Regions from separate parts of the Solibacillus sp. R5-41 genome, predicted to be linked through region 2. Evidence: riboswitches for the same ligand, from Rfam matches in the RefSeq annotation. Region 2 holds a riboswitch; the other holds the start of a gene.

Region 1 (4,343 bases), 1.2 Mb from region 2:
TTTATGGAATTAAGTGACCAGATGCGCCAATTACTAGCTGCATTAGAGGTGTGTACAGGGGATCAAAAAATGGTGATCATCATGCGTTATATGCAAGAGTTAACGATTCAAGAAACAGCAGATGTCTTAGGTTGGACAGAGGGGAAAGTAAAAACAACACAGCACAGAGCATTAAAAAAGTTACGGGAAATTTTACAGAAAAATGACGGAGAGGAGGCGAATGCATGATGAAAAAGGATTTTTGGGATGAAGATCAAATCGAACAGCTATTAAAGCAAACACCGAAAATAACAGATGATCGATCAAAGGATGAAATTTTCCAACGATTAAAAGAAAGTGATGCTTTTGATTCTCATACTGAACAACAGCCTGTCATCGTGAAGAAAAAGATGCATTGGAGGCCTTTAATTGCATCGATTGCCTCGCTTTTTGTTCTTGTTTTTATTGCTTCCACATTCCTAGGAAACGCACCTGTTTTACAACTGTCCTCAAGTGAAGATAAGGCAAATTCTGAAGATAGTTCACTCCATGAGCCATCCACAACGAGAATGATGGAAGGTTATTCAATGGACCAGGAAGAGAATCCGATATCACAAAAAATGGCCGCCATGCCAATGCAAACGGCGGTTTATGAGCAACAATTACAAGGGTATACATTGTTCACGCTAGGATTGGCAGGGGATGATGCGGAAAGTGTGCCTGCTAGTTTCTTGATTCCAATTGAAATCGTGGAACGTCAATTAGGTACGCAATCCCCAACGAAATTGCAGCTTTATAATGAATTTGCACCGTTTATTGAGGAGCAAGCACTAGGCTTTAAAGAGTATCATCCTTTCAAAGGAAGCTTTACGGAAAATGAAAAGAATTTAGTTCACCAGCTTCCAAATGACCATAACTATGATGCAGGTTCAGCTGCTCTCTCGAATTATAGGGGAGCTTTAATTGATACATTTGGTGCAAGTTATGACCAAGTGCAATTGAAAAATGAAGAAGGCACACAAATGATGCTTGATCATATCGGGGAAGTATATAAACCGATTATGTTAACAGGGAAAACGACGAATTATAATTATTTTAGTTATCAAATGCGTGACGGTTCAACTTATTTAAGTCCCAATTTTCGAATGAGCTTTAGCAATGTTGAAGATGCGTTACTAAATATGACGATGGAAGCAAATGATATTTTTCAAACAGCTATTTTGCCCGATGTATCCTTCCGAGTGATAGAAAAGGGAAATACCGTAACTGTTATTTTTGATGAACTGCTCGATTTAGATAGATATGATTCAGCTCAGGCGATGCGCATGATTGAAGGGATTCTTCTAACAGCGGCCAGCTTTAATAAACAAGTGAAATTTGAACAAATAAAACAGCAAGAATGGGGTGGTTTTGATTTTTCAAAGCCGTTACCAAAACCAGTTGCCGCGAATTTAATTAACTACGACTTTAACAATATTAAATAATCGAATAAAAGAATTGTAAGCGAAAGACTTTACAATTCTTTTATTTACCTTATAATGAACATGTAACAAAATTTAATATTGATTCATCTTCGGGGCAGGGTGTAATTCCCGACCGGCGGTAATATAAAGTTGTAGCCTCTGACCATTTACTTGGAGGACGCTACAGTCAACTTTTCGAGCCCGCGAGCCACTTTTTTGTGTGCAGGATTTGGTGTGATTCCAAAGCCGACAGTATAGTCTGGATGGGAGAAGATGGAGGTACGGTCGTCATTTCATGAAACTGCCGTGTTTTTTGGTAAACACAATTTTTGTTTTTCTAGTATTTAGAAAGGCTAACTTTCTTATACAAAGAAAAAGGATTGAGTTATGTTTTTAAAAACATGGAATAGACCTTTATTTAAGTGTGCCTATTCTCCCTTATGCTTCTTTATTAGCATAAGGGTTTTTTCATGGGATGATTTTGATTCGTCCTTTCTTCTTGCAAGAGTGAATCAGCAATGAGGAGAGATTTTTTATGCGCAAGAAAAGTTTAAAGTTACGTTCATTCGTAACAATCGGTATGTTAAGTAGTATTTCATTTATTTTGATGTTACTTAACTTCCCATTACCATGGTTCCCAGTGTTTTTACAAATTGATTTTAGTGATATCCCTGCATTAATTGCAGCCATCACAATGGGACCTGTTGCAGGAATTTTAGTTGAGCTGATTAAAAACGTGTTAGATTGGATTTTTACAGGCGCACCAGAAGGTATTCCAGTAGGGCATATTGCCAACTTTGTAACAGGCATTTCGTTTGTGATCCCAGCTTATTATATTTATAAAAGGTTCCCATCAGTAAAAGGACTTGTTGGTGGATTAGTGATTAGTACTTTCATCATGTCAATTGGCATGGCTGTATTAAATTACTTCGCGTTTTTACCAATGTATACGTATCTATTAGGGATGCCTGAATTTAATATGTACGAAACGATTGTTTTAGGTATTTTACCGTTTAATATAATAAAAGGAATTATCTTATTAGTCATTGCCACAATGATTTATCGCATCATGCGGGTATGGATTGAAAATCAACGTTCGCAGTTTTTAGCATAATACGAGGAAAGCCAGCATGCCAATCATTGGGTGCTGGCTTTCGTTTTCTAATAATAAATATGCGTTTACTATTGTAATCAGATGCTGAGACTGGTATCATATTGTTCATTGTTGCGAAAAATCAATCTATTTTGAGAATAGCAAACATTGAACTAACATCATAGGAGTGACATCATTGGATAAAAAAATACCCTTTTCTACATATGCTGTCATCGGGACTATGTTATTTGGCATGTTTTTTGGCGCAGGTAACTTAATTTTCCCGATTCAAATGGGACAGCTAGCAGGTACAAATTATTGGCCGGCACTTATCGGATTTTTAATAACGGCGATTGGTTTGCCGTTTTTAGGGATATTAGCAATAGGACTTTCGGGAAGTAATGGTCTGAAGGATTTAGCAAGTCGCGTACATCCTGTTTTTGGCGTATTATTCGCACTTGCATTGTATTTAACAATTGGTCCTTTCTTTGCGATTCCACGTACGGCTACGGTTCCGTTTGTTGTTGGATTTGAGCCGTTCATAGCACCTGAGCAAGCTAAGTTCTGGTTAGCAATTTTTAGTTTTGTCTTTTTCGCGATTGTATTTTACTTTTCGTTGAATCCGGCAAAAGTAATGGATTATATCGGAAAATATTTAACACCAGCATTTTTAGTGTTTTTATTTATACTCATTGCAATTAGTATTTTCTCACCGATGGGCAATTTCTACGGTCCAACAAGTAGCTATGTTAATGAAGCTTTTATGACAGGTTTCAAAGAAGGCTATAATACGATGGATGCTCTTGCTTCATTAGCATTTGGGATCATCGTCATTAATGCCATTAAGCGCGCTGGAATTACCGATAAAAAAGAAATTGCTAAAGCGACATGGAAATCAGGTATTTTTGCGATGGCGTTAATGATGCTTATTTACGGTTTAATTACGTATATGGGCGCATCGAGTGTCGGAATGGTAGGGACATTTGATAATGGAGGCCAAATTTTCGCGGCCGTAGCAGAACATTATTTTGGTGCTTATGGCGCGATATTATTAGCAATCATTATCGTATTAGCGTGTTTAAAAACGAGTATCGGGCTAATCACAGCATGTAGTGAGTTTTTTCATGAAGTGTTCCCAAAAATTAGCTATAAATTATTTGTAGTTGCATTATGTTTAGTTTCGTTTACAATTGCAAATTTTGGTTTGACGAATATTATTACGTTTGCGGTACCAGTTTTAATGTTCTTATACCCTCTAGCAATTGTTCTAATTATACTTGGGCTCGCTTCATCGTACTTTAAAAATAAGCAGTCGGTATACGCAGGCGCTATTATTTTGACGTTCTTTATTAGTACGATTGATGGCTATAACGCGCTAATAGCGAACGTGCCATCATTTGAAGTGAATTTTTTAACAGCGATTTCAGCATTTTATGCGGATATATTGCCACTCTATTCGATTGGATTAGGTTGGGTTGTACCAGCGATAATAGGTGTGCTTATTGGTTTGATTATTCCTAAAAAGAGTGCCGTTGTTTAAAGTAAAGCTTCAATCTGTTTGCGAATATAAGATAAATAAAAAATGACATTTCGACTCGTTCGAGGTGTCTTTTTGCTATTTTTTACGGAAGTTTAAAAAAATATGGCTTTTAAATATGCTTAATTGACGCTTTTAGTTTTCAAATGGGTAGTAAATAAGGAATAATAGTAATTGGAAATAAATCATTACAGATTGATAAATTTATTTTACAATTTAACAAGAGGTGTTTGAATGCCACAACAACAAATTAGTAAAAAGAGTAGGGCGC
Region 2 (4,343 bases):
CGAGGGGATGAAAAAAGTTAAAATACAATTAGGTGAAGCGTACGAAGGAAAGCAAATACTTGTAGAAAAGGTTAAAACCATTGGTAACACAGAAGTGATTATTAAAATTATTGATGGTGGGAAACCACAAAAAATGCCTTTTATTGAAATAGGATTACAAACGATTGTTGAACCATTTGTTGTTAAAACGACAGACGGCGAAATCATTGAGTCGGTCATTAATGTACCGACGAAATGACTTTTCCTACGTGTATCCATTTAGAATTTCATGCCAGGTACAGTTACCATTGATTTCATAAAAACACTTTTCCTCTTACTTTGCAATATTAGGAGAATTCATCTTTGATTTTGTACCTGGCATGTCATTAATCATATTTCAAAACTAAAACATTCTATTTAAATTCGCCATTTCAATAGCCGAAATTGCACTGTCATATCCTTTATTCCCTGCTTTAGTTCCAGCGCGTTCAATCGCTTGCTCGATATTTTCAGTTGTTACGATACCGAAAATAACTGGAACGCCTGATTCTAGGGATACATTGGCAATGCCTTTTGCTGCTTCGTTGCAAACGTAGTCATAATGTGTTGTGGATCCACGGATGACTGTACCTAGTCCAATGACCGCATCATAGTTCCCGGTAGCGACCATTTTTTTTGCGAGAAAGGGCACTTCAAATGCACCGGGTACCCATGCAATATCAATATTTTCTTCTGAAACACCATGGCGCTTTAAACCATCCATTGCACCGCTCAATAATTTAGCATTAATAAATTCATTGAATCGCCCGACAATAATACCTATTTTTAAGTCTGTACCTACTAATTGTGCTTCAAATGTTTTTCCCATGTTCATATCCCCTATGCTAATTGTAATTTTCTCTTTTCGTGCAATAGGTGTTCAAACACCCATTGTAAGAAGAGAAGTCCCTGGCAGATGTCACAGATTTTGAAAAGTATTAATTATATTGATGGCTGCCAGATACAGGCCTCCATTTAAATTCAAAATTTGGACGCAATTACGCCACAGCGTAATTGATTTATATGCAATGCTAATGCATCAATTGTTATAAATTTTAACTGAAAGGTTTTGGCTATTTCCCATAAATCCGGTACGCGTGCCATTGTGCCGTCTTCATTCATAATTTCACAAATAACCCCTACTTGTGCGGAACCGCAAAGCTTTGCCAAATCGACCGCAGCTTCCGTATGTCCTCTACGCTCTAATACTCCACCGTCTTTTGCAAGCAGTGGAAATACATGTCCTGGTCTTCTAAAATCTTGCGGTTGAACGGTTTCATCCAATAGTGCCAACATCGTATCTGAACGCTCAAAAGCACTAATGCCTGTTGTTGTTGTTTTAAAATCAATGCTCACAGTAAATGCGGTTTGATGGACATCCGTATTTGTTTGAACCATTGACTGAAGCTGTAATTTATCCGCAATTCTTTGTGAAATCGGTGTACAAATTAAGCCGCGCCCATACGTTGCCATAAAGTTAATATTTTTTGGTGTAGCGTGTTCCCCAAGTATTAGGAAGTCTCCTTCATTTTCACGATTTTCATCGTCAACTACAATAATGACTTCCCCTGCTTTTAACGATTCTATCGCTTCCTCAATTGTATGAAACATCTCGGTGCACTCCTTTAAAATCCATGTTGTTGTAAAAAATCCATTGAAAGATTTTTTGTTTGACTATTCGTCAAATGTTGCAAAATATATTTGCCAATAAGATCGGTTTCAACATTGACGAGATTCCCTACTTTTTTCATACCGAGTACCGTCTCTTTATACGTATGTGGAATTAATGAAACGGTTATTAAGGACGTTGTAACATTAAAAACAGTTAAACTTGTGCCATCTAGTGTAATGGAACCTTTTACTAAGCAATTTTTTAACAGTTCTTTCGGTACTTCCAAATCCATATACACAGCATTTGCAACTTGGCGTATTTGAACAATTTTGGCCACTCCATCAATATGTCCTGAAACGAAATGTCCGCCAAAGCGACCATTTGCTGCCATGGAACGCTCCAAATTTACTGTTGAGCCGACCTGCAATTGTTGAATGCTCGATGCTTTCACCGTTTCCGGCATAACATCTACCGTAAAAGCATTACTTGTAAAGCTTGTCACAGTTAAACAAACGCCATTTACTGAAATACTGTCCCCTAGCCTTACATCTTCTAAAATTTTTTTAGCATGAATGGATAACTCCATTGCTTGAGGAGTTGATTTCATCTGGTGAATCTTTCCTAACTCCTCGATAATCCCTGTAAACATCTTTCTCACCTCATCCTATCAATTTCGCCTTGGCGTAATTGCATCTAGCTTTATTTTCATAAAGAAAATAAAATAGAAAAAACCCCGATATTAGCTCGGAGTTTTGATGAGAGTTGTAAAAATGGCATAGTCAAATAAGCTTTTTTCCATTTATTTTTGAAAAAAGTCGACCATTTTTATTTCCTTCTCCCATCCAGACTATACTGTCGGCTTTGGATTCACACCAAATCCTGCCTAAAAAAGGCTCGCGGGCTTAGAATTTCTTCATCACCGCCGATTGGGATTTTCACCCGACCCCGAAGGAAAACATATAAAATTTTACAAAGTTTCTTCAAAAAACAAAAAAACCACATAGAAGATGCTCTACGGGGTGATTAGAAAATTCTTTTTTAGGCGTATTTAAATAAACCTTAGTGTAAACGCTAAACTACACAAAGGGTTCATTTTAAACCTAACCAATCCTTCTCTCATCCAGACTATACTGTCGGCTTTGGATTCACACCAAATCCTGCCTAAAAAGGCTCGCGGGCTTAGAATTTCTTCATCACCGCCGATTGGGACTTTCACCCGACCCCGAAGGATTATTCAACTATGACGCCCATTATAGCAGACTATTTTTATAAAGGCAAAATAAATTGAGAACACCAAACTAAAAACTTATTTTTATTTGCATTGCTATGTTCCTCAAGTGTTTTAGCCAACCTAACCTATAAGAACCATCATTAATACCACTAAATCTGCGCAATACGTCTTTTTAATGAGAGTTATTTGTAGATTTTTGTTATTTGATAATTAGCAAACAATCCTTATTTGCTGCGAAGATATATAAAAGTAAAATGAAACCTTCAGCTTACAATCATCGTATAATGAAGGACACACGAACATAGAAAGTCGGTGAAGAGATGGACAAATTATTAGGCTGTTTTGGGATTATCATTGTGGTGAGCTTAGTTATTAGTATTATTTTGAACTTTTGGACATATATAGCAGGCTTTTTCGGGATTTTTATTGTGATTGGATTCCTCTTTTTATGGAATCAAAAACGCAAGGAACAGCAGGCGCTGGAAACAAAGCAGCAACAACAGATTGATGCGCAAAATACGATTGAGTATAAAATGGAACGCCTGCTAACACTGACAAAAGATGCAGATCCAAAAGGGATGAAACGCCAACAATATTTGCACAAGGAGCAGTACACTTTACGGGATTATTGGTATAAATATTTGGATTTACGGGCGAAATTATTACTGAACAATACGCCCACTCACAGAGAAGAGGCAGTTCTCCACTTAATGTGTGATGAGCTGCTTGCAAGAATGGACAACCTTGAAATAGAAGTTCAGGATTCGGTGAAAAAGGAGTTTATCGAAGAGCATTTAACCCCACTTCTGCAAGACATTGTGAATATTATGGATGGGATTAATCCGACACAAACAATTAATATTGATGCCTATCAGCTTTTAAAAACCGCAATAGAATAACGTGCTCCGACTTTTTTAAAGAAATAAACGGTTCACTACTCATATAAGGCAGCATTTCCTTGCACGATTTAAAGGACATGCTGCTTTTTTTGTTTATAAAAATGATGAAATAGAAATTCCCCCTCTTGATTTCCTATAATAATTAAAAATAGCTAATCATACAATGGATTAAACATGAATTAAAGATAAAAAAGGTGGTTGATCTATGCAAACTGCACTTATATATATCGTATTATTACGTATCCTTTCGGGTAGCGTTGATATTGTAGCTGCATATATTATGTTCAAATTAAATAATTTGGAAAAAGCATTTGTAGTGAATACCTCCCTTGCGCTCATTGGACCACTTATTTTTATCCTCACAACTGGCATAGGATTAGCTGGTCTTAGTGATAAAGTATCACTTCCGAAAATGATTTGTCTATTTAGTGGGGTGCTCTTAATCTTTATTAGTTTACGAATGAAATGATTGGACAAACGTCTGCCCATCCCGAGGAAGCTAATTTTTTATAAGTGCATGATTCCGAATTCCCTCGAATACATTATGCAATGATAACTAGTATTGGAGGAGGGATAGTAATTC

The links. A riboswitch is a leader RNA that binds a small molecule or an ion and turns the genes downstream of it on or off. The one in region 2 is predicted to bind FMN.
Region 1: it holds a riboswitch for FMN, as region 2 does, so the genes downstream of both, CSE16_RS05775 (ECF transporter S component) here and ribE (riboflavin synthase) in region 2, are expected to answer to the same signal.

The regions. Positions count from the first base shown of each region.
Region 1 is NZ_CP024123.1:1,239,119-1,243,461, forward strand. Features, by position in the region: gene CSE16_RS05765 (RNA polymerase sigma factor SigX) at 1-228, shown strand, start outside; gene CSE16_RS05770 (hypothetical protein) at 225-1,463, shown strand; FMN riboswitch at 1,545-1,721, shown strand; gene CSE16_RS05775 (ECF transporter S component) at 1,978-2,556, shown strand; gene brnQ (branched-chain amino acid transport system II carrier protein) at 2,732-4,075, shown strand; gene CSE16_RS05785 (YitT family protein) at 4,307-4,343, shown strand, end outside.
Region 2 is NZ_CP024123.1:2,411,514-2,415,856, forward strand. Features, by position in the region: gene CSE16_RS11680 (YesK family protein) at 1-238, shown strand, start outside; gene ribE (6,7-dimethyl-8-ribityllumazine synthase) at 383-847, opposite strand; partial or broken gene ribB (3,4-dihydroxy-2-butanone-4-phosphate synthase) at 1,051-1,629, opposite strand; gene ribE (riboflavin synthase) at 1,644-2,279, opposite strand; FMN riboswitch at 2,457-2,587, opposite strand; FMN riboswitch at 2,735-2,864, opposite strand; gene CSE16_RS11700 (ABC transporter substrate-binding protein) at 3,182-3,760, shown strand; gene CSE16_RS11705 (YqhV family protein) at 3,966-4,229, shown strand; gene CSE16_RS11710 (DUF2935 domain-containing protein) at 4,310-4,343, shown strand, end outside.